DNA from 3 places in the Prosthecodimorpha staleyi genome. Region 3 is predicted to be linked to each of the others. Evidence: predicted binding sites of a transcription regulator. Region 3 holds the regulator's gene; each other region holds the start of a gene.
What was found. The regulator PhoB, encoded in region 3, activates phosphate uptake and scavenging genes when phosphate is short. The targets are predictions, from matches to a motif close to TGTCATNNANCTGTCAT.
Positions count from the first base shown of each region.

Region 1 (10,046 bases), on a different contig from region 3:
CGGGCCCGCGCCCGTGCCGGATTCAACCGACGGCGTCGAGCGCCCGGCAATCGTCCGAGCGCCAGCCGATGCGGACCGGCGCGCCGACGGCGAGCGACGGCCGATCGTCGGAATTGTGCACCTTGACGACGAAGTCGCGGACGCCGCCGAAGGCGACGCGCACCCGCAGATGGTCGCCGTGGAAGATCAGTTCCTCGACAGTCGCGTCGAAGATGTTCGACACCGAGCCGGGCGCCGGCTCGATGCGGACCCGCTCCGGACGGATCGACAGCGTCGAGCGGGCGCCGGCGACCGCCTGTTCGACCGCGGTCGCCAGGATCGCGGTGCCGTCCTCGAGCCGGACGCGGCATTGGCCGCCGTCGCGCTCATCGACCGTGCCGGTCATGCGGTTGTTCTCGCCGATGAACTGGGCCACGAAGGAGTTGGACGGGCGCTCGTAGATCTCGTCCGGCGGCGCGACCTGCTGGATCGCGCCCTCGTTGAAGACGGCGACCCGGTCCGACATGGTCAGCGCCTCGGATTGGTCGTGGGTCACGTAGACCACGGTGACGCCGAGCCGCTCGTGGATGTGGCGGATCTCCATCTGCATGTGCTCGCGCAGCTGCTTGTCGAGCGCGCCGAGCGGCTCGTCCATCAGGACCAGCTTGGGTTCGAAGACGAGGGCACGGGCGAGCGCCACGCGCTGCTGCTGGCCACCGGACAGCTGGCCGGGGCGCCGCGCCGTGAACGAGGTCAGATGCACCATGTCGAGGGCGCGCTTGACCCGCTCGAAGATGGCCGGCCCGGCCACGTTGCGCACCCGGAGCGGGAAAGCGACATTCTCGGCGACGGTCATGTGCGGAAACAGGGCATAGTTCTGGAACACCATGCCGATGTCGCGCTTCTCCGGCGGCACCCGGTTGAGCGGCCGGCCGTCCAGCGTGATGGTGCCGTGGGTCGGCGCCTCGAAGCCGGCCAGCATCATCAGGGATGTCGTCTTGCCCGAACCGGACGGCCCGAGCAGCGTCAGGAACTCGCCGCGGGCGATCTCCAGGTTGAGATTCTTCACGACCAGCGTTTCGCCGTCGTATGTCTTCTGGACGCCGGAGAATTCGACAAAGGGATCCGCCCTGCTCACGTTCAAAGTCCCCGATCCTGCACTGCGGGATACTGCCTCCCGACCATGGCGACCCAGATCGGTCGCCCAAGTCTCCGGGTCGAATTCCGTATCGCCGGCGACCCGCACTGCATGTTGCATGCCATTCGGTCCTTCGTACTCAATCCCGCCGGCAGGCCCGCCAATCATGGCAGCGGCGACTTCGGTTCGAAGCATGCCGGACACTCCGGCATCCGACGAAATGAGAATCCTAAATCTCCCGATAAGCGTTCGATATTCATTGGAATCAAAGGCATTTTGGCGCCTTTACTCTGTCCGATCAGAAGACATGCCCGCCCAATGCCTGGGCATCCGCGGGTGCGCCTCCGCCAACGGAGGCGCGGAATGGTCGGCCGCCAAAGGCTGACCCACGGGCCCCGCAGGCATGAGATTCCATACATGAAATCAAAAGGTTGAAGGCCAGTATTCGGGAGACCGGCGGGAACCGTCCGTCGCGATCGCCCCACCTGAAACCCAAGCGTGGCCTTGGCCACACAATGCTCAGAATCCGTGCACCGTGCCGACTGCCGCTTCGGCTTGCACGGGACGGCGGCCCATGGTGTCATCGTCGCGACCGGAGACCCTCATGCGCAACATCCCGACCGACCTTCTCAGGGCCTTCGTGACCGTGATCGACCTGAAGGGATATACCCGCGCGGGCGAGCGGCTCGGGCGGTCCCAGCCGGCCATCAGCCTGCAGATCAAGCGCCTGCAGGACCTGATCGGGGCACCGCTCTTCGAAAAGGATTCCGGCGGCACGCTGTTGACCGAGAACGGGCAGCTGGTCGCCAATTATGCGCGCCGCATCCTGTCGCTGAACGATGAACTGGTCGTCAAGCTGTCGCGCCGGCAGCTCGGCGGGCGGCTCAAGATCGGCCTGCCCAACGACTATGCCGACCATTTCCTGCCGCTGCTCCTGGCCGACCGGCATGCCCGCAGCGAAGGTGCCGGTTTCGATGTCGTGTGCGATCTCTCCGTCAATCTGTTCTCGGCCTTCCGGGAGGGCGGCTTCGATCTGATCGTCGCCATGTCGGAGGGCAGCGCCGCGGAAGGGGCCTGGATGTCCTGGCGCCAGCCGCTGTCCTGGGTCGGGCTGCCGGACGAAGCGGTCGACGAGGACGGCGTCCTGCGGCTGGTCGCCTATCCGGAGGGCTGCCTGTATCGGCGCGCGATGCTCGCGGCGCTGCAGCGCGACGGCCGGGCCTACGACATCGTCTATACCAGCCCGAGCCTTGCCGGGCTGGAGGCCGCGCTGACCACCGGCTTCGGCGTTACGGCCTTCTCGCGCGACATCCTGCCGCCGAAGCTGGTCGGTCTCGCCCGCCCGGCGTCCGGCATGCCGGCGCTGACCGATCTGGTCGCCGGCATCTATCTGCGCCCCGGCAAGGCCTCCGCCCATATCGAATCGCTGGCCGCGCGGATCGCCGACCTGTTCGCCGCCTCGGCGCACGACATGGTGGCGTGACGGGATCGCAGCGGCTCAGAAGCCGAGCCGTTCCTTCAGCAGGCCCCAGGCGAGCGCGGTCTTCACGCCGACCGGCCAGAACGGATGGAACCGCATCGGCGTGACGGGCGTGACCGGCAGCGGCAGATCCTCGGGCCGGGCGCCGGCGATGCGCTCCGCAAGAATCCGGCCCATCGCGGTCGCCATGGCGACGCCGCGGCCATTGTAGCCGAGCCCGATATGAAGGTTCGGCGCCGGCTCGTGCAGATGCGGCAGATGGTCGGCCGTGACCGCGACGCGGCCGTTCCAGACCTGACGCCATTCCGCGGTCCGCAGCGCGGGGAAGAGCTCCAGCGCATGGGCGACGAGGCCGCGATAGTCGGCCGGGTCGGCACTGTCGCGCGGTACGCTGCGCCCGCCCATCAGGAAGCGGCCGGCCGCGTCGAGCCGGTAGTAGGCATAGCGCGCCGAGATCTCGTAGAGCACCGGCCGCGCCGGCAGGATGGCGGCGGCGACCTCGGGCGGCAGCGGCGCGGTCGCCGCGATGGCGCTGAAGACCGGCGCGACGGTCGCCTTCAGGCGCGGCCAGAGCCCGTCCGTATAGCCGTTGGTGGCGAGAACGACATGATCGGCCGTCACGGTGCCGCTGGGGGTTTCGAGCCTCCAGCCAGAGCCGGCCGGGACGAGGCGGGTCACCGGTGCGCCGCTCGCCACCGTCGCGCCGGCCCGGATCGCGGCCTCGGCCAGGCCCCGGGCATAGCCGAGCGGGTTGACGCTGCCGCCGCGCCGGTCGAGCGAGACGCCCCGATAGGCCAGGGTGCCGGTGATGGCGGCCGCGGCCGGCGCGTCCAGCCATTCGACGGGAGCACGCCGCCGCGCCCAGCCTTCGGCGGCGGCACGGACCGAGCGTTCCGAGCGGTCGTTGACGGCCGCCCGCAGGGTGCCGCCGCGCACCGCCTCGCAGGCGATCGCGTGGCGGGCGATCAGGTCGAAGACCAGGTCGGGTGCGCCACCGCCGAGCGCCGCCATGGCGCCGCCGCGCTCCGGGCCGAAGGCGGCCTCCAGCTCGTCCGGTTCCCATTTGAGCCCCGGATTGACCTGCCCGCCATTGCGCCCCGAGGCGCCCCAGCCGGGTTCGTGGGCCTCCAGAACCAGGGCCTCGATGCCGCGTTCGGCCAGGTGCAGCGCGGTCGACAGTCCCGTGAAGCCGCCGCCGACGATCGCGACGGAGGCCCGGCGATCGCCGTCGAGCCGGGTTTCCGGCGGCGCCGGGCGGGCGGTTTCGGCATAAAGGGAGGCAGGCAGGGGCTGTCGCGTCGGCGCGGTCATGCGGATGTCCATCGTCGGGCCGGGGCGGCCACCAGGATCGGGTGCCGCCCACGCAAGGCCCGTGCCGGCCGCCCGGCGGTCGAGCCAGCCGCCCGCCTCCACTTCGGCGGCCGACGCCGCGCTCAGGCGCGCAGGATGTTGTGCGCCGGGCCGAACGGGAAGCCGGTGATGTTCTCGGCGCCGGTCTCGCGGATGACCAGGATGTCGTGCTCGCGGTAGCCGCCCGCGCCCGGCAGGCCTTCCGGGATCGACAGCATCGGTTCCATCGAGACGACCATGCCGGGCGCCAGCACCGTGTCGATGTCCTCGCGCAGTTCCACCCCGGCCTCACGCCCGTAATAGTGGCTGAGCACCCCGAAGGAATGGCCGTAGCCGAAGGAGCGGAAGCCGAGCAGGCCGTGCTGGCGATAGATCTCGTTCAGCTCGCGGGCCACGTCGGAGCAGCGCGCGCCCGGCCGGATCAGTTCGAGCCCGCGCCGATGGACCGCGCAGTTGATCTCCCAGATGCGCAGATGCTCGTCGGAGGCATGTTCGCAGAACAGCGTCCGTTCCAGCGCCGTGTAGTAGCCGGCGATCATCGGGAAACAGTTGAGCGACAGGATGTCGCCCGGCTGCACGGCGCGCGAGGTGACCGGATTGTGGGCACCGTCGGTGTTGATGCCGGACTGGAACCAGACCCAGGTATCCATCAGTTCCGCGTGCGGGAAGGTGCGGGCGATCTCGCGCACCATGGCCTGCGTCCCGGCGAGCGCGACCTCGTGCTCGCGCACCCCGGCCCGGACCGCGTTGCAAACTGCGGCGCCGCCGAGATCGGCGATGCGCGCGCCCTGGCGGATCAGCGCGATCTCCTCCTCGGATTTCAACGTCCGCATCCACATGGTCGGCTTGCCGAGATCGACGAATTCGGCGCCCGGGAAGGCCTCCTGCATGGCCTTGTAGAAGTCGAGATTGATGTGGTCGAACTCGAGGCCGATCCGCTTCGCGGCAGGCAGTTCCTGCTGCAGGGCGTGGAAATAGTTGTCCCGGCGCCAGTCCGTATAGGTGATGTTGTCGCCGAAGCTGCGGCGATAGGGCTGGCCGGCATCGATGCCGGCCGTGACCGTGACCGCCTTGGCGTCGGTGACGACGAGCGCGTAGCGGCGGCCGAAGGAGCAGTACAGGAAGTCGGAATAGTAGTTGATGTTGTGGTAGCTGGTCAGGACCGCCGCATCGAGCTTCAGATCGGCCAGCACCGCGCGCAGCCCGTCCTGGCGCCGCTGCATCTCGCCGGCCGAGAAGGTCGGCACGACCTTGTCGCCATTATGCATGGTCTGGAGGCGGCGAAGTTCGTTCGGCGCCTGCAAGGTCGTTTCGATCGGAGCGTTCATTGGCCTGTCCATCGCGGTTGATGGGCCGGATGCTATCGGCAGACCCGTCCGGACCGCGATTTGAAGTGCCTATGCGGCCATTAATTCGGGCCTGCGGCGTCTCGCCGCCGATCAGCCGCCATGGGCTTCCAGGAAGGCCTCGACCGACAGGGCGCGGAACTGCGGCAGGGCCGCGTGCAGGCGTTCGTGGCTCCAGTCCCACCAGGCGAGCGCTTGCAGCCTGTCCGCGATCGCCTCGGGAAAGCGGCGCTTGACGACGCGCGCCGGGACGCCGGCCACGATCGTGTAGGGCGTGACATCCTTGGTCACCACCGCCCCAGCCGCCACCACCGCGCCGGTGCCGATGCTGCGGCCCGGCAGGATTATGGCGCCGTGGCCGATCCAGACATCGTGGCCGAGCGTGACCGGCTGCGACCGGCGCCAGTCGAAGAAGGCGTCCTCGTCCGGCTCGTCCGGGAAATAGGCCGAGGCGCGGTAGGTGAAATGCGCCTGGGTGGCGCGGTGCATCTGATGATTGCCCGGATTGATCCGGGTCATGGCCGCGATCGAGCAGAACTTGCCGATCCGCGTGTAGATGATGTTGGAATCGTTGACCACGTAGGAATAGTCGCCGAGCGCGCTTTCGGCGAAGGCGGTGCGGGCGCCGATCTCGGTGTAACGGCCGAGTTCGGCATCGCGCACCGAGGCTGTCGGGTGGATCAGCGGCGCGTGGCCGAGGGTCTTGGTCATGGCGGGGCTCCGTCGAAAGATCGCGCGCTGGTGCGCCCGTCCGATGACGCTCCGATGACGCCCCAGGGTGGACAGCAGGCGGACGGCGGGCGGCTCCGGCCTCGCATGTCACTAAAGCGTTGCCGAGCACGGGTAGCTGTTGGTCCCGACCAAACGGGTCCGGGAGACTGCCATGCTCGTCATCGAAGGCCTGACGCGACGTTTCGGCACCAAGGCAGCCGTCGACGACGTGTCGCTGGAGATCCCGGCCGGCAGCTTCGTCGGCGTGATCGGCCGGTCCGGCGCCGGCAAGTCGACCCTGCTTCGGCTGATCAACCGCCTCAACGACCCGACCGCCGGGCGGATCCGCTTCGGCGATCGCGACGTGACCGCGCTCAATGGCGCGGCGCTGCGGGCCTGGCGCGCCGACTGCGCCATGATCTTCCAGCAGTTCAATCTGGTCGGCCGGCTCGACGTGCTGACCAATGTGCTGCTCGGCCGGCTCAACAAGGTCTCGACCGGCACTTCCGTGCTGCGCCTGTGGAGCGCGGACGACCGGGCCATCGCGCTTTCGGCCCTCGACAGCTTCGACATGGGCAGCTTCGCGCATCAACGCGCGGAGAGCCTGTCCGGCGGCCAGCAGCAGCGCGTGGCGATCGCCCGCGCCCTGGTTCAGGAACCCAAGATCCTGCTCGCCGACGAGCCGATCGCCTCGCTCGATCCGCGCAACACCAAGCTGGTCATGGATGCGCTGCAGCGCATCAACAAGGAATTCGGCATCACCGTCCTGTGCAACCTGCATTCCCTCGATCTGGCGCGCGCCTATTGCGACCGGCTCGTCGGCATGGCGGCCGGCAAGGTGGTGTTCGACGGCCGGGGCTTTGACCTGACCGACGACGTGGCGCGCCGGCTCTACGGGCTGGAGGCCGGCGACGTGGTCGACGAGACGGTCCCCGTGGCGCCCAAGGCCGAGCGCGAAAAGGCCTTTGCCTGACGCCGGCCGATCCCAGTCCTTCCGTTTCCGTTTCTGCCGATCCCCAAAGGAGATCCGAACCCATGATCAATCGTCGCGCCGTTCTCGGCACCCTCGCCGCCACGCTCGCCTTCGCGGCCGGCCCCGCCATCGCCCAGGACTGGAAGGCCAAGTATCCCGAGCTGGTCTTCGCCATCGTCCCGTCCGAGAACGCCTCCGGCGTGACCGACCGCTTCCAGCCCTTCATGGACTATCTGTCGCGCGAGATCGGCACCAAGGTCACCCTGCGCGTCGCGCAGGACTATGCGGCCCTGATCGAAGGCCAGAAGGCCGGCCAGATCCATATCGGTTACTACGGCCCGTCCAGCTTCGCCCGCGCGCTGATGATCGGCTCCAAGATCGACGCCTTCGCGATCGAAGTCTCCAAGGGCGGCGTCAAGGGCTACTACTCCGTCTTCTACGTGAAGAAGGACAGCCCCTATACCAAGATCGAAGACCTGAAGGGCAAGAATCTCGGCCTGGTCGATCCGAACTCGACCTCGGGCAACAACGTCCCGCGCTTCGCGCTCGACAAGATGAAGATCGATCCGGAAACCTTCTTCAGCAAGGTCGTCTATACCGGCAGCCATGAGAATGCCGTGATCGCGCTCGGCCAGGGAACGGTCGATGTCGCCGCCAACTGGTTGAATGCGGACGACGATTCCAATCTGACCCGCATGGCGACCAAGGGGATGGTCAAGGCCGAGGATTTCCGCGTGATCTTCAAGTCGGACATGATCGTGAATTCGCCGATCGCCTATCCGACCAATCTGCCGGAAGACCTGAAGGCCAAGATCCGCGATGCCTTCATGAACGCGGCCAAGAAGGACAAGGCGGCCTTCGATCGCATCTCCGACGGCAAGAACGAGCCGTTCGAACCGACCGACAACAAGGCCTATCAGCCGATCGTCGACCTCAACAAGTTCGTCGACGAACTGCGCAAGAAGAAGGCTTCGTGAGATTGCGAACCGCGCCACTGCCCCGGCGCGGTGCGATCCTTTCATCTAGCTATTGCTCGATCGAAATTGCAGGCGGCGGGCCCTGACGGGCCCGCCCACCTCTTGCGGCCGGTGGATCCATCTACCGGTCGCCCTTCCCGTCAGGCCGTTCCCGGCCTCGGCCGAACCGACGAACCGGATCCATGCGCGCCGACACGCTTCCCCGCCTCGATCCCGCCGTCCGCGACCGTCTGGAACGCGGCTATCAGGAGGCCACCGCGGCGCGGCGTCGGCGGACTCTGACCGGCTTCGGCCTGCTGGTGGCGGCGATCCTGCTGGCCGGCTGGCTCGCCGATGTCCAGCCCGCGAAACTGTTCGCCAATTTCGGCAGCTTCACGAAATACATCCACGACATCCTGCCGGTGCTGCGCCTCGACACCGCCGATACCGGCGTCGCCGAATGGTATTGGGGCTGGAAGCGCTGGCTGCGGCAGCTGGGCGAAACGCTGCTGATCGCCTATGTGGGTACGCTGGTCGGGGCGCTGGGCGCCTTCCTGCTGTCCTTCGCGGCGGCCGGCAATCTGGTCCGCTCGCCGGCCCTGCGCTTCGCCGCCCGGCGCTATCTCGAATTCTGCCGCACAGTCCCGGAGATCGTTTTCGCGCTGATCTTCGTGGTCGCCTTCGGGCTAGGGCCGGTGCCGGGCGTGTTGGCCATCGCCATCCACACGATGGGGGCGCTCGGCAAGCTCTTTTCCGAAGTCGTCGAAAACATCGACATGAAACCGGTCGAAGGTCTCGTCTCCACGGGCGCCGGTTTCGTTGAGACGGTCCGCTTCGCGGTCCTGCCGCAGATCCTGACCAACTATGCCAGCTACATGCTGTTGCGCTTCGAGGTCAATGTCCGCGGCGCGGCCATCATGGGCTATGTCGGCGCCGGCGGTATCGGTCAGGACTTGGTCGAGGCGATCCGGAAGTTCTACTACACCGACGTGAGCGCCATCCTGCTCATGATCATCATCACCGTGGTGGCGATCGACATGCTGACCGAAACCCTGCGGCATCGCGTTCTCGGCGCGGAGGGTGGCCGATGACGGCGCCGGTCGTGCCGCAAAGCCCCTTTTCCGATCGCCATTTCGATCGGGCCGCCATCATGGCGCGCTACCCCGACGAGTTCCCCGCCGCGGGGTTCTCCCTGGCGACCGCACTGGCCGCCTTGGTGGCGATCGGCGGTATCGTGTCGGCTCTGGTCCTCGTCGCCGGGATCACGCCCGTCGGGCTCGGCCTTGCCGTCCTGGGGGCCGGCCAGTCGGTCGCCGGTGGCCTGGGCGAGGCCGGGCAGGGCCTTGTGGCGGCCATCTCCGCGCTCTTCGCCGGCGATCTTGCGGCGGCTGGAGGGGCCATGGCGTCCGGCCTCGGCGCCATCGTCACGCGCGTGATCGCCCCGCTCGCCTTCGCGGCGGCGGTGCCGTTCCTGCTCTATGTCCTGTTCGTGATCGTCGATGCCTTTCGGGCATCCGGATCGAGCCGGGCCCAGACGCTCCTGGTCTTCGGCCTGCTGGTCTCGCTGGTGATCGTCGGCCTCGGCGTGATGGGCTTCTCGATCGCGCGGATCGCGGCCGGGATGTCGCAACTCGGCGTCTTCGCCAAGCTGATGCTGCCGCCCGACTGGGGATCGTCCTCCAAGCTGGCGCTCTATGTGCATGCCCTCGGCGAGACGCTGGCGATCGCCTTCCTCGGCACCCTGATCGCCGCCACGCTGGCCTTTCCGTTCGGCTTCCTGGCCGCGCGCAATGCGGTCCCGGTCTGGCTCGTGCGCTTCGTCACCCGGCGGACCTTCGATACGCTGCGCGGCGTCGACACGCTGATCTGGGCGCTGATCTGGATCAACGTCGTCGGCCTCGGCCCCTTCGCGGGGGTGCTCGCGATCATGTCGTCGGATTTCGGCGCCTTCGGCAAGCTCTTTTCCGAAGCGATCGAGACCGCGGACCGCAAGCCTGTCGAGGGCGTGCTGTCCGCCGGCGGCTCGCGCCTGCACGCCGTCCGCTTCGGCATCCTGCCGCAGATCCTGCCGGTGATCCTGAGCCAGGTGCTCTACTACTTCGAATCCAACACC
Region 1 covers NZ_JAHHZF010000004.1:321,065-331,110, forward strand. Annotated here, with positions in the region: gene KL771_RS09885 (ABC transporter ATP-binding protein) at 23-1,117, opposite strand; gene KL771_RS09890 (LysR family transcriptional regulator) at 1,722-2,600, shown strand; gene KL771_RS09895 (NAD(P)/FAD-dependent oxidoreductase) at 2,616-3,908, opposite strand; gene KL771_RS09900 (M24 family metallopeptidase) at 4,031-5,275, opposite strand; gene KL771_RS09905 (DapH/DapD/GlmU-related protein) at 5,387-6,004, opposite strand; gene phnC (phosphonate ABC transporter ATP-binding protein) at 6,177-6,977, shown strand; gene phnD (phosphonate ABC transporter substrate-binding protein) at 7,040-7,954, shown strand; gene phnE (phosphonate ABC transporter, permease protein PhnE) at 8,137-9,024, shown strand; gene phnE (phosphonate ABC transporter, permease protein PhnE) at 9,426-10,046, shown strand, end outside.
Region 1: a site for PhoB is predicted at 6,048-6,064, ahead of phnC (phosphonate ABC transporter ATP-binding protein). Genes of this name have one in related genera too.

Region 2 (10,046 bases), on a different contig from region 3:
TGCGCGCGATCTCAGCGTCCGAGACGCCGCGGACCTTGGCCAGCACGGCGGCCGTCTTGGCCGTATAGGCCGGCTCGTTGCGCTTGCCGCGATACGGCAGCGGCGCCAGATAGGGCGCGTCGGTCTCGACCAGGATGCGGTCTTCGGGCGCGAAGGCGGCGACCTCGCGGATGGTCTCGGCGGTCTTGAAGGTCAGGATGCCCGAGAAGGACAGATAGGCGCCGCAGGCGAGGCCGCGCCTGGCGAGTTCAGCGCCCGACGAGAAGCAGTGCAGGACCATCGGGAACGGCCCCCTCGCCGTCTCCTCCTCCAGGATGCGCGCCACGTCCTCGTCGGCGTCGCGGGCATGGATCACGAGCGGCAGCCCGGTCATGCGCGCGGCGGCGATATGGCGGCGGAAGCCCTCCTCCTGCGCGTCGCGCGGCGACAGGTCGTAATGGTAGTCGAGCCCCGCCTCGCCGATCGCCACACAGCGCGGATGCTCGGCCAGCCGGGCGAGATCGTCGGCCGTGATGTCGAGTTCCTCATGGGCGTTCTGGCAATGGGTGCCGACCGAGCACCAGACACTGTCGAAACGCTCGGCGATCGCCTTGATCGCCTCAAAGCGGCGCACCCGCGTGGAGATGGTCACCATCTTGGCGACGCCGGCGGCGTGGGCGCGCGTGACCACCTGGTCGAGTTCCTCAGCGAAATCGGGAAAATCAAGGTGGCAATGGGAATCGACGAGGGTCATGGCAGGTCCGCTGCCCGGGCCGCGAGCGGCCCGGATTGGCTTGGGGGAAGACGGGACGGGCGCGGGGTCAGGCCCCCTCGCCCGTCTCCGGCTCGACATATTTCGGGAAGACCGGCGCGGGTGCCGGCAGCACCGTGCCACCGGCAATGCGGGTGCCGATCGCGGCGAAGGCGCGCGCCTCCGGCGCCTGCTGGCCGAGCAGGTCGAGCAGCGTGCCGGCCGATTTCGGCATGATCGGCTGGATCAGCAGACCGACGATGCGCAGCACCTCGGCGGTGACCCAGAGCACGGTCTCCATGCGGGCGAAGTCGGTCTTGCGCAGCGCCCACGGCTCCTGGGCGGTGAAATAGCGGTTGGTCTCAGCGACCACGAACCAGATCGCCTCCAGGGCCTTGTGGATCTCCTGGGCATCGAAGGCCGTGCGCGCGGCCGCCATCAGTCCGTCGGCCTGGGCGAGCAGCGTCTCGTCGGCAGCCGCGAGCGGCCCCGGTTGCGGCAGCACGCCGCCGCAGTTCTTGGCGATCATCGACAGCGAGCGCTGCGCCAGATTGCCGAGATCGTTGGCGAGATCGGCATTCATCCGCGCCACAATGGCGTCATGGCTGTAGTTGCCGTCCTGGCCGAACGGCACCTCGCGCAGGAAGAAGAAGCGCATCGGGTCGACGCCATAGGCATGCGCCAGGTCGAACGGATCGACCACGTTGCCGACCGACTTCGACATCTTCTCGCCGCGGTTGAAGATGAACCCATGCGCGAAGACGCGCCGGGGCAGCGGCAGACCGGCCGACATCAGGAAGGCCGGCCAATAGACCGCGTGGAAGCGCACGATGTCCTTGCCGATGACGTGCAGGTCCGCCGGCCAGTAGGTCTTGTACTTCTCCGAGGCCTCGTCCGGAAAGCCGGCGCCGGTGATGTAGTTGGTCAGCGCATCGATCCAGACATACATCACATGGCCGGGCGCATCCGGCACCGGCACGCCCCAGTCGAAGGTGGTGCGGCTGATCGAGAGATCCTCCAGGCCGCCCTCGACGAAGGAGATCACCTCGTTCTTGCGCGAGGCCGGGCCGATGAAGTCCGGCTGGTCGCGGTAAAGGGCGAGCAGGCGCTCCGCATAGGCCGAGAGCTTGAAGAAGTAGCTCTCCTCCTCGGTCCATTCGACCGGAGTGCCGGTGCCGATCGAGCGGCGCACGCCGTCGTCGCCGACCTGGGTCTCGCCCTCGGCGTAGTAGGCCTCGTCGCGCACCGAGTACCAGCCGGCATATTTGGCCTTGTAGATGTCGCCGGCCTTCTCCATCCGCCGCCAGATTTCCTGCACGGAGGCATGGTGGCGCGGCTCGGTGGTGCGGATGAAGTCGTCATAGGAGACGTTCAGCAGCGCGTCCATGTCCTTGAAGACCGCCGAATTGCGGTCGACCAGCTGGCGCGGCGTCAGCCCCTCGCGCGCCGCGGTCTGGTGCATCTTCAGGCCGTGTTCGTCGGTACCGGTCAGGAACAGGACGTCGAAGCCGTCCAGCCGCTTGAAGCGGGCCAGGGCGTCGGAGGCGATCTTCTCGTAGGCGTGGCCGACATGGGGCCGGCCGTTCGGGTAGTCGATCGCGGTCGTGATGAAGAATTTCGGTTTCGTCATGTCTCGGAGCGTCCTGATCGCCGGCGGAGTCCGGCGCTGGAGCACCCCCGCATCCGGGCGGATGCCGGCAGGGCGCTCGTACCCTTTCGGTCTGGAATAACCTGCCTGCGCATCATTCCATAGAGGGTCCCGCAGGGGATACTCAATTCCGCGCAGCTTCGACAAGGGTCCGCACGAGGGAAATCAGGGCGGCACGCTTGTCGAGATTGAGCGCGTCGACGGCGCCGAGGTCGCGGCGGGCGGCGATCTCGGCCTCTGCCCAGAGGGCAGCGCGGCGCCCCTGCCCGGCCAGACCGGCTTCGCGCGCCCGCATCGCGGCATGGCCGAGGAAGAATTCCGTCGCCGTCTCGAAGGCCTCGTCGGCGCCCCGCCCGGCGACCTCGTCGGCGAGCCGGTGCAGGTCCTTCACGTCCAGCGCCGGCAGCCGGCGGGCCAGCGTCTCGACCTTGCGATAGAGCGCCACGCCGTCGCTCTCGATCAGTTGGATCGCGCGGCGCAGGCTGCCGTCGGCGATGCCGGCGGCGGTCTTCAGCGTCGAGGCATCGCTGTTGCGGCCATAGCCGAGGCCGGTCAGGCCGCCGATCAGGTCGTCCTCGGACAGGCTCGGCAGCAACAGGCGCCGGCAGCGCGAGCGGATGGTCGGCAGCAGGCGGCCGGGCTGATGGGTCAGCACCAGGAACAGGCAGCGCGCCGGCGGTTCCTCCAGGATCTTCAGGAGCGCATTGGCGGCGCTGGCATTGAGATCGTCGGCCGCGTCGACGATCGCCACGCGCCAGCCGCCCTCCGCCGCCGTGGAGCCGAAGAAGCCGACCGTGCGGCGGATTTCGGCGACCGTCAGCACGGTCTTGTGGCGCTTGGTCTTCTCGTCCCAGGGCCGGCGCAGGTGAAGGAGGTCGCCATGGGCGCCGGCGGCGATGCGGCGGGAAACGGGGTTGTCCGGATCGACCGCCAGGCTGGTCGCGTCGCGCACTGCTGGGGCTGCGGGGTCCGGATGGGCCAGGACGAAGCGGGCGAAGCGGAAGGCGAGCGTCGCCTTGCCGATGCCCTTGGCGCCGCCGATCAGCCAGCCGTGATGGATGCGCCCCGACCGGTAGGCGTCGAGCAGGGTGCGCTCGCCCTCCCGGTGGCCGATCAGCGTGTGCCGCTCGCGCGGCAGCGGCGCGCCGTCGATCGCATCGGCCTCGGGGGCCGCCTCCAGGGGGGTCGTCGCTGCGCGTGCCATGACGAGGCTCTACCCGGCCCGGCCGTCGGACGCCAGATCGAACCGGCCTGCGACTGCCGCCCAGACCGCGGCGGCGACCGCGTCCGCTTCAGCTCCCGCATCGATCACGACCATCCGTTCCGGATGGCGGCGCGCGAGCGCCAGGAAGGCCTCGCGGCGGGCGACATGCAGGGCGAGGGCGTCCTTCTCGAAGCGGTCGACCTCGTCCGCACCGCGCCGCGTCCGGGCCCGTTCCAGGCCGATTTCCGCCGGCAGGTCCAGGAGCAGGGTCAGGTCGGGCACCACCCCATCCAGCGCCACGCTCTCCAGGGCGTCGATCAGGCCGTCGCCGATCTCGGCCTGATAGACGCGTGTCGAGTCGGCGAAGCGGTCGCAGATGACCCAGTCGCCACGTTCCAGCGCCGGGCGGATGGTCTCGTCGACATGGTCGGCGCGGGCGGCGGCGAACAGGATCGCCTCGACGTCCGGCCCGAACCGTTCGGCGGCACCGGACAGAAGGACATGGCGGACGGCCTCGGCGCCGGGCGAGCCGCCCGGTTCGCGCGTCGAGACGGTGCCGATGCCGAGACCCTGCAGGCGGTCGGCGAGACGGCGGGCCTGGGTCGACTTGCCCGCGCCCTCCCCGCCTTCCAGCGTGATGAACCGCGCCGGCCGGCGAGGGGCGTCGGGCATGCCGACGCCGGCCGCCATCACTTGAGGCCCACGGTCTCGCGCACGAAGCGCACGACCGACTCGTAGGCCGCATCCATCGCGCGGCTGTGCATCGGACCGAGCCCGACCGCCTCGGCGGCATAAAGCGGCTTCTCCTGGATCACGCTGTCGCCGCGCAGGACCTGGAGCTTGCCGATCTGGGCCCCCTTCTCGATCGGGGCCTTGACCGGGCCGCGATAGATGACATGCGCCCTGAGCTTGTCGCGGTTGCCGCGCGGCACCAGGAGCGTGAGGGCCTTCTCGCCGACCAGCGGCACCGATGCGGAGGCGCCGCCGAACACCTTGGCGTCGCCGGGCGACTCGCCGGCCTTGTAGAGGGTGATCTGTTCGAAGGAGCGGAAGCCCCATTCCAGGAGCTTGCGGGCTTCCTCGGCGCGCTCCTTCTCGCTCTTCATGCCGCCCATCACGGCGATCAGCCGCTGGCCGCCCTGCACGGCCGAGCCGACGATATTGTAGCCGGATTCTTTGATGTAACCGGTCTTGAAGCCGTCGGCGCCGATGCCGTCGTTCAGAAGCGGATTGCGGTTCTGCTGTCGGATCTTGTTGTAGGTGAATTCGCGCTGCGAATAGACCTTGTAGAGGTCCGGATGGTTGGCGATGATATAGGTCGCCAGCTTGGCGTATTCGCGCGCGGTGATCTTCTGGTCTGGATCGGGCAGGCCGGTCGGATTGCGGAACACCGACTTGGTCATGCCGATGTCGCGCGCCTTCTTGTTCATCATCTCCGAGAAGGCCAGTTCCGTCCCGGCGAGGCCTTCCGCGACGGCGATCGCCCCATCATTGGCCGACTGCACGCAGATGCCCTGGATCAGGTCGTTGACGGTCACGCGGGAATTGATCGGCGCGAACATCGAGGACGTGCGCGACGGGGCGCCGCCGGTCCGCCAGGCATGCTCGGAGATCGTGAAGTCCTGCTCCAGTGTCAGCTTGCCGGCCTTGATCTGGTCGAACACGACCGCGATCGTCATCATCTTGGCGAGGCTCGCCGGGGCGAACAGCTTGTCGGCATTCTTCTCGAAGAGAACGGTGTTCGATTCGAAATCGATCAGGATCGCCTGCTCGGCCTTCGTTTCGAAGGTCTGCGCCTGCGCGAGGACCGATGCCGGAGCTGCGAACAGCGCCGCCATGCCGACCACGGCCGCAGCCAAGCCAACGACCGCACGACGCGACACCGAACGGGCATGCGACGGCGACCCGGCCTCCGGACGGTCGAGCTCCGGCTCGTACCGGGCCGGACCGAAGCCAGCCTTCCCGACATGTCGCACCATTTGCGCTCACTCCACCGTCCGGGTCCCGCCCGTCGGCGCGGTATCCAGCCAAGCCCGCGCCCCGACGGACCCGGCCGGACGCGCTCCCGAATCCGGGACGATCCTCCGCGCGACTATCCGACATGCCGCAGGCGCGGCCAACCGAATAGTGGGGGCGGGCCGATCCGGCGGGGCGGAAATTGCGGCCCTACCGCCTCGCCGAGGACCGCCGGCCCGTCAGCGGCGGGGCACCGGAACCGCCTCGACGCCTGCGCTGCGGGCCGCAGCGGCGGCGGCAGCCGCGTGCCCGGCCTCGACGACGAGCGTAACCGCCGTCAGGCGGCGACCGTCGGATTTGGCGACGATCTGACTGCGCACATCGCCATGGACACGCATCCGGGCGATCAGGCGCTCGGCATTGGCCGCGTCGGCATAGGCGCCGAGATCGAGCGTGACGGCGGCCGCCGGGATCCGGGAGGTTCCGTCGTTCGGGCTCCTGCCGCCGCCGAGCGCCGAGAACGAGCGCCCCTCGCCCATCCGGGTGAAGACGGCGGCCGTCGCGGCGGCCGGGCCGGCACTGTCCGAATAGGAGAGGCGCGACGACGGACGGACCGGGGCGGGCTGGACGGCCGGCTTCGGCGCCCCGATGACCGGACGCCGGGTCGGCGCGAGCGACAGGGCATCGGCATCGATGCCGTCGTCGTCCGGATCCGGCAAGGCCCCCGGCATGGCCGGCGCGCGCCGGCCGGCGGCGACGGGTTCGGGACCGACCTGCCAGCCGGGCGGTATGGCGCCGCGTGCGGCCGGCTGGCCATCAGCGGGATAGACGTAACGTGGCGACTGGCCGGCGCCCGCCCCGGCCCGGCCGGCACCCGGGTCGGCCGCGCCATAGGACGGCCGCATCATGGCGGGAGACGCCGGACCGGCGCCGGTGGGCATCGGGGCCGCGCCATAGGCGGGGCCCGGTCCGGCGCCGTAGTTCGGGCCAGAGCCGGGACGACCGGCGGCGGCACCGCGGGGCGGCGGCGGGGCGGGCCAGCCGTCGTCGTCGTCCTCGGACGGCGCCGGCCTGCGGCTGGCAGTACGGACGGGAGCCGGCCCGATATCGGGCGGCGCGGCCGCGCGGCCGGCGCCGGGATAGCCGGGCGTTCCGGAGGCGTCGGCCAGTTGGATGCGCGGCGGCACCTGCGGCGCCCGTCCGCCGGCCTCGGCGACCATCACCCGGTCGCCGGCGATCGACGGCGCGCCGCCCTCGGTCAGGGTCGCCATCAGTTGGCGATCGTCGGACCCTTCGACCGGCGCGCGGCCGACATATTGGACGCGGACCTCGGCGAGGCCCTTGCTCTTGAACTCGAGCAGTTCGGCGGTCCGCTCCGACAGGTCAATCTCGCGATTGCCGGCATAGGGGCCGCGGTCGTTGACCCGGACGACGATCGAGCGTCCGTTGCGCAGGTTGGTCACGCGCGCATAGGAGGGCAGCGGCATGGTCGGATGCGCAGCCGAAATGGCGGTGCGGTCGTAGATCTCGCCATTGGCGGTCAGACGGCCGTGGAAGTCGCTGCCGTACCAGGAAGCGACGCCGGTATTGTCGTAGTTCGGATCCTCGCGCGGTACATAGGTCCGGCCAGCGATGTTGTAGGGCTTGCCGACCTGTTCGCGGCCGCCGCCCTTGGGGATCGGCTGGCCGTCGGCATAGACCCGCCGGCTCGCCGAGACGCCGTAGCGCGAGTCGGTGCCGTTCGGCGCGCTCGAGCAGGCCGCAAGCGCCGTGCAGGTCATCAGGAAGGCCGCGCCGCGGCCGAAAGCCTGGAAGCGGGTGCGCGAGGAACGCAGGAACAAGGACATCGCGGCCACCTTGCCGCCCCGCGAGGCGGCACCCTCCCCGGCCCTCCGTTCTGTCGGGCCCGTGAGGTGTTGCGCCAGGGACACCGACGCCCGGAATTCTTTCCGGCCCCGGCCCTGTCCGCTCAAATTTGCATTGAGCCGTTACCCGATCCTTAACCGAAGCGAATTCGACCGGATCCGATGCAATCCGGCGCCAATTTCGATTGCCGGAACGCCTTTCGGCGATCCGTAGCCGGCTTGTCTGTTGCCGGGGACTTGCCAAGCTGGCTTTCGCCCGGGAAGCTGATACGACAGTCGGAAACAAAACCGTCACAGAACCGTGACGCGGGACGGCTAGCCGGTGAGCTTCCATCGGACGTCGCGCCGCCATCGGGATCGACGCAACGACGTCTGGAAACGACCGGGAGACCGCCATGACCACGGTGAAGCCGCTTATCCTCGCCGCTGCCTTCTCGTTCGCCGCCAGCGCCGCCCAGGCGCAGGTCGAGCTGCAGTGGTGGCACGCCATGACCGGCGCGAACAACGACGTGATCGTCAAGCTCGCGGAAGAGTTCAACGCCAGCCAGAAGGACTACAAGGTCGTTCCGAGCTACAAGGGCTCCTATGCCGACACGCTGAATGCCGGCATCGCCGCCTACCGGGCCGGCAACGCACCGCACATCATGCAGGTCTTCGAGGTCGGCACCGCCACCATGATGGCCGCCAAGGGCGCCATCATGCCGGTCCAGACGATGATGAAGGATGCCGGCGAGAGCTTCGACCCGAAGTCCTACCTGCCCGCGATCACCGGCTACTATTCGACCGTGAAGGGCGAGATGCTGTCCTTCCCGTTCAACTCCTCCAGCATGGTGATGTGGGTCAACCGCGACGCCCTGCGCAAGGCCGGCCTGAACCCGGACCAGCCGCCGAAGACCTGGCCGGAGGTGTTCGAGGCCGCCAAGAAGCTGAAGGCTGCCGGCTATGCCACCTGCGGCGTCTCCACTGCCTGGACGACCTGGGCCAATATCGAGCAGCTCGGCGCCTGGCACAACGTACCGCTGGCCACCCGGGCCAACGGCATGGACGGCTTCGACACCGTCCTGCAGATCAACGCGCCGCTCTACGTCAAGCATCTGGAGACGCTGGTCGCGCTGCAGAAGGACAAGACCTTCGACTATTCCGGCCGCACCAACACCGGCGAGGGCCGCTTCACCTCCGGTGAATGCCCGCTGTTCCTGACCTCCTCGGCCTTCTACGGCAACGTCAAGGCCAACGCCAAGTTCGACTATTCCAACGCGCCGATGCCCTATTATCCCGACGTGCCGGGTGCGCCGCAGAATTCGATCATCGGCGGCGCCTCGCTCTGGGTGATGGGCGGCAAGCCGGCGGCCGAATACAAGGGCGTGGCGAAGTTCTTCACCTTCCTGTCCGACACCGACCGCCAGGCCAAGCTGCACACCGAGTCCGGCTACCTGCCGATCACCAAGGCGGCCTACGAGAAGGTCAAGACTTCGGGCTTCTACGACAAGAACCCGCTGCTGGAGACGGCGCTGAAGGAACTGACCAACAAGGAGCCGACCGAGAATTCGCGCGGCCTGCGCTTCGGCGGCATGGTCCAGATGCGCGACGTGTGGTCGGAGGAGATCGAGGCGGCGCTGGCCGGCAAGAAGTCCGCCAAGGAAGCGCTCGACGCCGCCGTGGCGCGCGGCAACGAGATGCTGCGCAAGTTCGAGCAGACCGCCACGCGCTGATCGGCGAGAGGCTCGGGGCGATCGGGGCGGGCCGTCCACCGCGACGTGCCCCGCCCCCTCGGCCCGTGGTCTCCCACCGGCCCTGGCTGCCCTCCCTGCCCGCCCGCACAATCGGCGGCGGCCGCACAAGCCGCCGCCTCGCCGTCCGCGCGATCCGCGCCCCCGCGATCCGAGTGCTCCCGCGATGGAAAAACGCGCCATCTTCCAGGGCCGCCTGCTGCCCTTCGCACTGGTCGCGCCGCAACTGGCCGTGACGCTGGTTTTCTTCTACTGGCCCGCCAGCCAGGCGGTCTGGCAATCCTTCCTGCAGGAGGACGCCTTCGGCCTCTCGTCCGAATTCGTCGGGTTCGCCAACTACCGCGACCTGTTCGCCAAGGCCGACTACTACCGGACCATCGGCACGACGGCCTTCTTCTCGGCGCTCGTCACCGCCCTGTCGCTGTCGATCGCGCTGTTCCTGGCCGTGCAGGCGGACCGGCAGCTGAAGGGCGGCACCGCCTATCGGACGCTCCTGATCTGGCCCTATGCGGTCGCCCCGGCGGTCGCCGGCGTGCTCTGGTTCTTCATGTTCCAGCCCTCGCTCGGGCTCGTCTCGCAGGGCCTGCGCGGGCTCGGCTTCACCTGGAACCCACTGCTCGATTCCACCGACGCCATGGCGCTGGTCGTGATGGCGGCGACCTGGAAGCAGGTCTCCTACAATTTCCTGTTCTTCCTGGCCGGGCTGCAGGCGATCCCGAAGTCGGTCATTGAGGCGGCGGCGATCGACGGTGCGCGTCCCGTCCGGCGCTTCTGGACCATCGTCTTCCCGCTCCTGTCGCCGACGACCTTCTATCTCTTCGTCGTGAACGTGGTCTACGTGTTCTTCGACACCTTCGGCATCATCGACGCGACCACCGCCGGCGGTCCCGCCAAGGCGACCGAGACGCTGGTC
Region 2 covers NZ_JAHHZF010000001.1:43,360-53,405, reverse strand. Annotated here, with positions in the region: gene KL771_RS00270 (TatD family hydrolase) at 1-733, opposite strand, end outside; gene metG (methionine--tRNA ligase) at 801-2,360, opposite strand; gene KL771_RS00260 (DNA polymerase III subunit delta') at 2,503-3,582, opposite strand; gene tmk (dTMP kinase) at 3,592-4,254, opposite strand; gene KL771_RS00250 (D-alanyl-D-alanine carboxypeptidase family protein) at 4,272-5,561, opposite strand; gene KL771_RS28335 (septal ring lytic transglycosylase RlpA family protein) at 5,778-7,385, opposite strand; gene ugpB (sn-glycerol-3-phosphate ABC transporter substrate-binding protein UgpB) at 7,799-9,115, shown strand; gene ugpA (sn-glycerol-3-phosphate ABC transporter permease UgpA) at 9,300-10,046, shown strand, end outside.
Region 2: a site for PhoB is predicted at 7,693-7,709, ahead of ugpB (sn-glycerol-3-phosphate ABC transporter substrate-binding protein UgpB). Genes of this name have one in related genera too.

Region 3 (10,046 bases):
GCTCGAACGCCACGTCCGCCCGAGCGAAGGTGGCGTAGAGTGCGGACTGGCTCATGGTATGTTCCTTTCAGCATTCGGGGCGCCGCGACCCTCGGTCCTGCGGCACGGTCGCATCCGGCTCCGCCCGCCCGCCCGCCACCGGTTGCGCAGCAAGGGCGCATCGGTGCCGGGCAAGGCCCGAAACGAAACGTGCCGCCTCTTCGGCGGCACGTCGGATATACGGGAATTATGCGGTTTTTCGAGCAGTTCTGTCAACGGCGCGGCACCGTCGACATGAATCTGACAGGTTCGGCAGTCTCACCGCAGCGTCAATTCGCCGGCAACTCTGATTTCACACGAGAAATCCCGGTACTAACGCGTATTTCCCACAGAGAATCTGTGGCAAATCGGACTCACCTGGGGAAAACGCCCCAACGATCCCCAACTCACTGCCCCAGAGCGGTTGATGCAGAGTCTAGGGGTGGTGTAGGTTAACGGTCATTAAACACGACATCTCGTGCGGCGACCGAGCGGTCTGCGAGTTGTTCCCAGTCAAAGCGTCACGTCGACCATCGGCGGGCTCGCGCCCGGATGGTAGCGGATTCTGACGTCCGAAAACAGAAAGAACGAGGAGCGACGATGATTTCCTGGACAGACGAACGGGTCGAACTTCTCAAGAAGCTCTGGTCCGACGGTCTGAGCGCCAGCCAGATCGCGGCGGAACTGGGCGGCGTCACCCGCAATGCGGTGATCGGCAAGGTTCACCGTCTCGGCCTGTCGGGCCGTGCCAAGGCACCCGCCCCGCAGACCGCCCAGCGTCCGAAGAAGCCCGTCGCGGCGCCGCCGCCCCGGCCGCACCGGCCGACCGCCCCGACGCCGATCACCATCGGCGCCACCGCCCTGAAGGCCGATATCGTGCCGGCGGCCCGGCCGCTGCCGTCCGCCCAGCCGAAAGTCTATTCCTTGTCGGACGCGCCCCTGATCAGCAACGCCTCGATCTTGCAACTCACCGAGCAGACCTGCAAATGGCCGGTCGGCGATCCGGGCAGCGACGGCTTCCACTTCTGCGCCCGTCGCTCCGAAGCCGGCATTCCCTATTGCGGCTACCATGCCCGGATGGCCTATCAGCCGGTTGCCGACCGCCGCCGGACCGACCGCCGCATCGCCGGCGCCGCCTGAATTCACCCATCGGCGGCCGGGGACGAGAAGGACCCGGCCGCACACCGCCTGTGCTGCGTACTCCCTCCCAGACTGCGCGCCTTGCGGCCGCCTTCCTGCGAAGGCGGCCGCTTTTTCGACAGGCGCGGAGGAACCGAATCGGACCGGGCGCATCGGCGACACGGCGCATGCCGGCGGCATCGAACGCGGCCGCACGCCCGGCAGCCGGCATCCTGGGCGGCCTGACGGGCAACGGATTGCCGCCAGATCGGCCGTTCTCGCGGCATCGGCCGCGATGGCGGGCCCTCTGCGGACGATGTCCTATTGTGCCACCGCGGTGAATTGGTCGTCGAAGGCGTAGCCGGCGCCGCGGACGGTGCGGATCGGGTCCTTCTCGCGGCCGCGGTTGATCGCCTTGCGCAGGCGGCCGACATGGACATCGACGGTACGCTCGTCGACATAGACGTCCCGGCCCCAGACGCCGTCGAGCAGTTGCTCGCGCGAGAAGACGCGGCCCGGCGAGGACATCAGGAATTCGAGCAGGCGGAACTCGGTCGGGCCGAGATGGATCTCGCGTCCGCCGCGGCGAACGCGGTGGGTCTCCTTGTCGAGTTCCAGGTCGCCGGCCTTGAGCAGGGTCGAGATCAGTTCCGGCTTGGAGCGGCGCAGCATCGCGCGGACGCGCGCCATCAGTTCCGGTACCGAGAAGGGTTTCACGACATAGTCGTCGGCCCCGGTCGCCAGCCCGCGCACCCGCTCGGATTCCTCGCCGCGCGCCGTCAGCATGATGATCGGCAGCCGCTCGGTCTCTGGACGGTTGCGCAGGCGCCGGCACAGCTCGATCCCGGACAGGCCCGGCAGCATCCAGTCGAGCAGGAGCAGATCCGGCGTCGTCTCCTTCAGGCGGGTATCGGCCTCGTCACCCCGCGCGCAGGTCTCGACCGAATAGCCTTCGGCTTCGAGATTGTAGCGCAGCAGCATGCTCAGGGGTTCTTCGTCCTCGACGATCAGAACGCGGGCCATGCGAAAGGGTCTCCCAAGGCAAGGCGGCCCCGAGCAAGCAGCGTCGGTCCTTTGCGGCCTTGCGCAGTCAAGAATTGTCAAGACGACATCCGCGGATGCCGATCGAGGCCAGCTGCGCCGCGGTTTGCCAGACCGATCGGACGTCGCCTGTCTCTGCAAAGGAATGCGGCAACCCTACCGACCCGTCTGCGCCTGCCCGTCCGCACGCGGCCTGACCGGCGCGCCTATGGCGTTCAGCGCGGGGATCCGGCATGGCCGCCCCCCCGCGGCCGACCGCCGGCCCGGCCGCGAGCCCGCCCCCTCGGTCTCGCGGCCGGCCGCCGGGATATCGGGCCGCCGGGATATCGGGCCGCCGGGATGACGGGCGACCGGGATGACGGGCCGCCGAAGGCCGTCCGTCATCCTGGCGCGTCGGCGCCGTCAATCGGCCGGTTCGACGTTGACCAGATGCGAGGTGTCGCCCTTCGGACGATCCTCGACCAGCTGTTCGCCGGTGACCACATAGTGGACGGTTTCGGCGATATTGGTCGCGTGATCGCCGATCCGCTCGATATTCTTGGCGCAGAACAGAAGATGCGTGCAGATCGTGATGTTGCGCGGATCTTCCATCATATAGGTGAGGAGTTCGCGGAACAGCGAGGTGTAGAGCGCGTCGATCTCGTCGTCGCGTTTGCGCACCTGCAGGGCCCGCTCGTCGTCACGCGCCGTGAAGGCGTCGAGCACGTCCTTCAACTGCTCGAGGGCGATGTCGGCCAAGTGCTCGACGCCGATGACCAGCTTCTTGGCGCCGAAGTTGGTGTTGATGGCGATGACGCGCTTGCCGATATTCTTGGCCATGTCGCCGACCCGTTCCAGGTCGTTCGAGATGCGCAGCGCCGCAACGATCTCGCGCAGGTCCATCGCCATCGGCTGGCGCTTGGCGATGATCAGGATCGCCTTCTCCTCGACCTCGCGCTGCAGCCGGTCGAGCCGTGCATCGGTCAGGATCACTTTCTGGGCAAGAACGGTGTCCATGCGGACAAGGGCGGTGACGCTGTCGGCGACCAGCCCCTCGGCGAGGCCGCCCATCTCGGCGATCTTGCCGGCCAGCATCTTCAATTCCTGGTCGTAGGAGCGAACGGTATGTTCGGCCATGTGGGCAGATCCTCGGGTGGTGTCAGCCGAAGCGGCCGGTGATGTAATCTTGGGTGCGCTTGTCGCGCGGCTTGGTGAAGATCTGGTCCGTCGGCCCCTCCTCGACGAGCACGCCGAGATGGAAGAAGGCGGTCTTCTGCGAGACGCGGGCGGCCTGCTGCATCGAGTGGGTCACGATGATGATCGTGAAGTTCGAGCGCAGTTCGTCGATCAGTTCCTCGATGCGCGCGGTGGCGATCGGATCGAGCGCCGAGCAGGGCTCGTCCATCAGGATCACTTCGGGACCAACCGCGATCGCCCGGGCGATGCACAGGCGCTGCTGCTGGCCGCCGGAGAGGCTCGTCCCGGAATCGTCGAGACGATCCTTGACCTCCTCGTAGAGCCCGGCCTTCTGCAGGCTCGACACCACGATCTCGTCGAGATCCGACTTCGAACGGGCGATGCCGTGGATGCGCGGGCCGTAGACGACATTCTCGTAGATCGACTTCGGGAACGGATTCGGCTTCTGGAACACCATGCCGACCCGGGCGCGCAACTGGACCACGTCGAGCGCCGGATCGTAGATGTCCTTGCCGTCGATCTCGATCTTGCCCTCGATGCGGGCCGCCGAGATGGTATCGTTCATGCGATTGATGCAGCGCAGAAAGGTCGACTTGCCGCAGCCCGACGGCCCGATGAAGGCCGTCACGCTCTTTTCGGGAATGTCGATCGAGACGCTCTTCAGCGCATGCTTCTCGCCGTAGTAGACGTTCACGTCGCGGGCCACGACCTTCGGCTTTCGCTCGATCGTCGCACTCGTCACGTTGTCGGCCATGATGTCCATCACTTCAGTCTCCGGTCGGCAGTGCCGTTTGCGGGCGGCCACTCACCAGCGGCGTTCGAACCTCTTGCGCACCACGATCGCCAGGCCGTTCATCACGAACAGAAAGCCGAGCAGGACCAGGATGGCGGCGGCAGTCTTCGCCTGGAAGGCGATTTCGGGCAGGTCGGCCCAGAGGAAGACCTGAACCGGCAGCACCGTGGCGGCCTCGACCACGCTGGTCGGAACGTCGACGATGAAGGCGATCATGCCGATCATCAAGAGCGGCGCGGTCTCGCCCAGGGCATGCGCCATGCCGATGATCGTACCGGTCATGATGCCCGGCATGGCCAGCGGAAGCACGTGGTGGAACACGGCCTGCTGCTTGGAGGCGCCGATGCCGAGAGCGGCCTCGCGGATCGACGGCGGCACGGCCTTCAGAGCCGCACGGCTGGCGATGATGATGGTCGGCAGGACCAGAAGGGCGAGCACCAGGCCGCCGACCAGCGGCGCGGAGCGCGGCAGGGCGAAGGCATTCAGGAACACAGCCAGACCGAGCAGGCCGAACACGATCGAAGGGACCGCGGCGAGGTTGTTGATGTTGACCTCGATGATCTCGGTCATCTTGTTCTTCGGCGCGAATTCCTCGAGATAGACCGCCGCGCCGACGCCGAGCGGCAGGCAGATGACCAGGGTCACCAGCATGGTCAGCGCCGAGCCGACCAGGGCACCGAGAATGCCTGCCAGTTCGGGCTCGCGGCTGTCGCCGCCGGAGAAGAACCGGGTGTTGAAGGCGCTCTGAACGACCCCCTTGTCGCGCAGCACTTCGAGGACCGCGACCTGCTTGTCCTGAAGCTTGCGGTTCGATTCCGGCGTGGCCAAAATCTCGCGCGACCAGGTGCCGGCCGCCGCATCGGCGGTGGAGGCCAGCGGAACCAGGACTTCGCCTTCGATCCGGTCGTTGCCGAGACTATTGGCCCGAACGATGCCGCCGTTGATGCGGAGCAGCAGCGAAGGCATCGCGGTATCGAGCGTCTCCAGGGCACCGGTCTGCTCGAAGCGCTTGATCAGGCCGTTGCCGGTGGCGGTCAGTTCGGCAACGCGTCGGCCGAGCGTCGCCACGTCGGCCTCGATCTTGGCCAACTGGCCCTCGGTGGTGGCGATGCGCCCGGCATCGCCGCTCGCCTTGGCGGCCGCAGCCTGTTCGATCGCATGACGCCGGTCGGCTTCGACGGATTTCAGAGCGAGGCTGGCGCGCCCGGCATCGCGCAACGCCTCGTCACCCATCCGGCGCAACGTCTGCTTCAGAACCTGCACGTCCTCCGCAAAGGCATTGGACGTGGAGAAGATGGTCACCGCACCGGTGGTGGCGGACGGCGTGGCGATGCCGACGCCCGAATGGGTCGTCTTCGATGTCACCAGCCCCTTGTAGTAGAGGTCGGCTTCGTCGGTCACCAGGACCGGAACGGAGACGGTCTTCCCGATCAGCGTGGGATCGGCCATGACGCGCCGGCGCAGTTCGTCTGAGCCGCCGGAGGAGACCGCGCCGTAGAGGATGCGGCGCGAATTCCGGTCCGACATGCTCGGGACGACCAGCGACAGGGCATCGCGCACCGCCTTGGTGAAGTCGCCCGCCTGGCCGAATTCGGCCGGATCGCGGGTGCCCTTCGGATCGATCGTCTCGGCGGTCACCGGCACATCGAGCACAAGGTTGTAGCTGGTGAAAGCCGGCAAGGCCTTGATGACGATGTCGGCCAGCAGGAAGACCAGGAACAGGGCGGCGAAGCCGACGGCGACGAGCCCATAGGCGCGGAAGCGGCCTTCCGCACGGTAGCGCGCCTTGATCCGGGCGCGGGCGGCATCGGACGTGACATCGATCACGCGCGAGCCGGCCGAATTGGCGAGAACGTCAGTCATACTGTTCCCTGTACTTCTGGACGACCCGGAGCGCGATGACGTTCAGCGCCAGCGTGAAGAAGAAGAGGACGAAGCCGAGCGCGAAGGCCGACAGCGTCTTGGCACTGTCGAATTCCTGGTCGCCGACCAGCAGCGTCTTGATCTGCACCGTGACGGTGGTCACGGCTTCGAGCGGATTGAAGGTCAGGTTGGCGGAGAGGCCCGCGGCCATGACCACGATCATGGTCTCGCCGACGGCGCGGCTGACCGCCAGCATGACCGCCGAAACGATGCCCGGCAGAGCCGCCGGCAGCACGACCTTGCGGATGGTCTCCGACTTGGTCGCCCCCATCGCGTAGGAGCCGTCGCGCAGCGCCTGCGGCACCGCGTTGATGATGTCGTCGGACAGCGACGACACGAAGGGGATGATCATCACGCCCATCACCAGACCGGCGGCGAGCGCGGATTCGGAGGCGACCTGCAGGCCGACGGCATGACCGGCGTCGCGGATCAGCGGCGCCATGGTGAGCGCGGCGAAGAAGCCGTAGACCACGGTTGGCACGCCGGCCAGCACTTCGAGCACCGGCTTGGCCACCGCACGCACCCGCGGCGAGGCGTATTCGGCCATGTAGATGGCCGAGAACAGCCCGATCGGGACCGCCACGCACATGGCGATGAGCATGATCAGCGCCGTGCCGGCAAACAGCGGCACCGCCCCGAAGGCACCGGACTGCCCGACCTGGTCGGCCCGGATCGCGGTCTGCGGCGACCATTGCAGGCCGAATAGGAAGTCGAACCAGGAGTAGCGGGCGAAGAAGCGCAGGGATTCGAACAGGACCGACGAGACGATGCCGACCGTGGTCAGGATGGCGACCGTCGAGCAGCCGATCATGATCCACAGAACGACCCGCTCGACCACGGTCCGCGAGCGGAAGCCCGGCTGAATCTGCTGCAGCGCATAGCGCGCGCCGAGCGCGCCGAGAAGGAGGCCGACGACCAGCCGGCCCCAATCGGCCAGGGTCGTCCAGGTCGTCAGATGGCCGGCGGCGGCGGCGATTTCGGGCCGCGGCTCGCCCGCAAAGCTACCGGCGGCAACGTTGTGGATCTCGCGCAACAGAGTGGCGCGCGCGAGGTCATCGGCCGGCTGCAGGGACGGCGGAAGGGACGCCAGAACGGAATGCTCGATCGCGATCGGCGCCAGCGGCGACCAGAGCGCGAAGAGGCCGATCATCGGCGCGGCGACCGCGATCGCGACCCACCAGCCATGATAGCCGGGCAGCGAGTGGAACTTCGGCCCGCCGGCCACCTGCATGGCCGCAACCCGGCCGCGCCCGGCCAGGAAGGCGACCAGCACGGCGGCGGCCAGAATGGCGAGATAGACGGTACTCATGAACCCCCCGGTTGCCGGTCTCGTCCGGAAGCGGACCCGCACCGGCGGCGGAAATGGGATCGGGCGGACGTTCTAGCGGTTCGACCGAGACGGATGATCTCCATCCGTCTCGGCCGAACCTCTGGGAAAGAAACGACCCGGCAGTCCGTGGGGGGCTGCCGGGTCGGGATGGTGCGGATCAGAGGCCTTCCTTGCCGATCACGCTCATCTCGGCGGCGACCTTGCCGACCGTCGCACGCTGGTCCTTCGGCAGCGGGATCAGACCCTTGTCGGCCAGATAGCCGTCTTCGCCCATCGCCTTGTCGGAGGTGTACTCCGCCGCGAACTCCTTCATGCCCGGGATCACGCCGACATGCTGCTTCTTCAGATAAACGAAGAGCGGACGGGAGACCGGATACTTGCCCGAGGCGATCAGTTCGAAGGTCGGCTGCTGGCCGGCCACCGTGGCGCCCTTAATCTTCGCGGTGTTCTCTTCGAGGAACGAGTAGCCGAAGATGCCGAAGGCCTTCGGATTGGACTCGAGCTTCTGGACGATCAGGTTGTCGTTCTCGCCGGCGTCGATATAGCCGCCGTCTTCACGCAGCGACTTCCAGACCACGTCGAAGGCCTTGCTGTCGGCCTTGCGCAGCTCGGCCAGCGCCGGAACCTTGAGCGCACCCGGCTCCATGACCAGTTCCAGGAACGCGTCGCGGGTGCCGGAGGTGGGCGGCGGGCCGAGCACTTCGATCGGCTCGTTCGGGAGCGAGGCGTCGATCTGGTTCCAGCTCTTGTAGGGATTGGCGATCAGCTTGCCGTCCGGACCCGGAACCTGCTTGGCGAGCGCCAGGAACAGCTGGGTCTGGTTGATGTTGAGATCCGGACCCTTCTTCGAGTTGGCGACGACGATGCCGTCGAAGCCGACCTTGAGCTCGACGATGTCCTTGACGCCGTTCTTCTGGCAGTCGTCGAACTCGGAGGCCTTGATGCGGCGCGACGCGTTGGCGCCATCCGGATGGGCCACGCCGACGCCGGCGCAGAACAGCTTGAGACCGCCGCCGGTGCCGGTCGATTCGACCACCGGGGTCTTGAACTTGCCGCCCTTGCCGAACTGTTCGGCAACGGCCGTGGTGAACGGATAGACGGTCGAGGAACCGACGAAACGGATCTGCTCGCGGCTCTGCGCCAGAGCGGTGCCGGCAAGCGCGGAAGCGGCCAGACCGAAAGCGGCCACGGCGCCCAGGACACTGTTGATCTTCACGGGGCAAAACTCCTTGCCAGAGCAGGGACTCGGGCGGGCGGACGATCCGCCCTTCGTTGAGGGTTGGCTTCCTGCCGGCCACCCTCTCCCGACGAAGCCACGCTAGGGCTCCGACGCAACCCTTCTATGAAATTGGCGCGAAGAATTTATGACACATCAAATTATTGATTTTATTGATGTCACGACTTCGATGACACGGATCGCGCCGCCGGCAGGCGGATGGTGAAGACCGAACCCTGCCCGATCCGGCTGCTGACGCCGAGGCGGCCCCGATGGCGGGTCAGGATATGCTTGACGATGGCGAGGCCGAGCCCGGTGCCCTGCTTCTCGCGGCTCGACTGGATGTCCGCGCGATAGAAGCGCTCGGTCAGGCGCGGCAGGTGTTCTTCCGCGATGCCCGGCCCGTGGTCGGTGACGGCGACCTGGTAGCCGTCGCCGTCCGCCCGCGCCGACACCTCGACGGTCTTGCCGGATGCGCCGTATTTGATCGCATTCTCGATCAGATTGGACAGGACCTGGATCAGTTCGTCCCGGTCGCCCAGGACCGGCATCTCTCCCGCCGGCCGCTCGAAGTGTACGGTTACGCCGGTCTCGTCGGCGAGCGGGACCAGCATGTCGACGGTCTGTCCGGCCAGTTCGGCGAGATCGACGATCGTGTCGGGCAGGACATGGGCCTTCATCTCGATGCGCGACAGCGACAGGAGATCGTCGATCAGGCGCTTCATCCGGCCCGCCTGCGCGCCCATGATGCCGAGGAAGCGCTCGCGTGCCGCCGGATCCTCGCGCGCCGGCCCCTGCAAGGTCTCGATGAAGCCCGACAGGGCGGCGAGCGGGGTGCGCAGTTCGTGGCTGGCATTGGCGACGAAATCGGCCCGCATGCGCTCGGCGCGGCGCTGCTCGGTCTGGTCCTCGATCACCACCAGCACGAAATCCGGCTTGCGGTCGGAGCCGTTCGGATCGGGCGGGAAATGGATCGGCGCGAGCTGCGCCTCGAACCAGCGCTCGGTCGGAATCTTCTCCGCCCAGCCGATCGTCTCGGGCTGATCGAGCGACACGACGCGATCGAGCGCATCATGCAGGGCGGTGACGCGCAACTTGAACGACAGGGGATCGCCCGGCTGGATCGGTCCGAACCGAGCCGCCGCGACCTGGTTGACATAGCGGACGATGCCGCTGCCGTCGGTGATGATGCAGGGATCGTTCAGCCCCTCGGCGATCACCTTCATGCCGGAATCCGGCCAAGCGACGGCGCGCCGATCGCGGCGGGGCCCGAGCCTGGCGCCGAGGCGCCGATCGGCCTCCCGATCGCCCGTCGCCAGGGCCGTCAGGAAGATCGCTCCGCCGGCCAGCGCGGCGACCCAGGCGGGTAACGCGAAAGCGCCGGCCAAAAGGGCAAAGACGATCACGAGCGCGGCGGCCAGGCCCTGCAT
Region 3 covers NZ_JAHHZF010000011.1:225,221-235,266, forward strand. Annotated here, with positions in the region: gene KL771_RS21665 (aspartate aminotransferase family protein) at 1-55, opposite strand, end outside; gene KL771_RS21670 (GcrA family cell cycle regulator) at 622-1,158, shown strand; gene phoB (phosphate regulon transcriptional regulator PhoB) at 1,459-2,160, opposite strand; gene phoU (phosphate signaling complex protein PhoU) at 2,581-3,294, opposite strand; gene pstB (phosphate ABC transporter ATP-binding protein PstB) at 3,317-4,108, opposite strand; gene pstA (phosphate ABC transporter permease PstA) at 4,160-6,010, opposite strand; gene pstC (phosphate ABC transporter permease subunit PstC) at 6,003-7,379, opposite strand; gene KL771_RS21700 (PstS family phosphate ABC transporter substrate-binding protein) at 7,558-8,616, opposite strand; gene KL771_RS21705 (ATP-binding protein) at 8,796-10,046, opposite strand, start outside.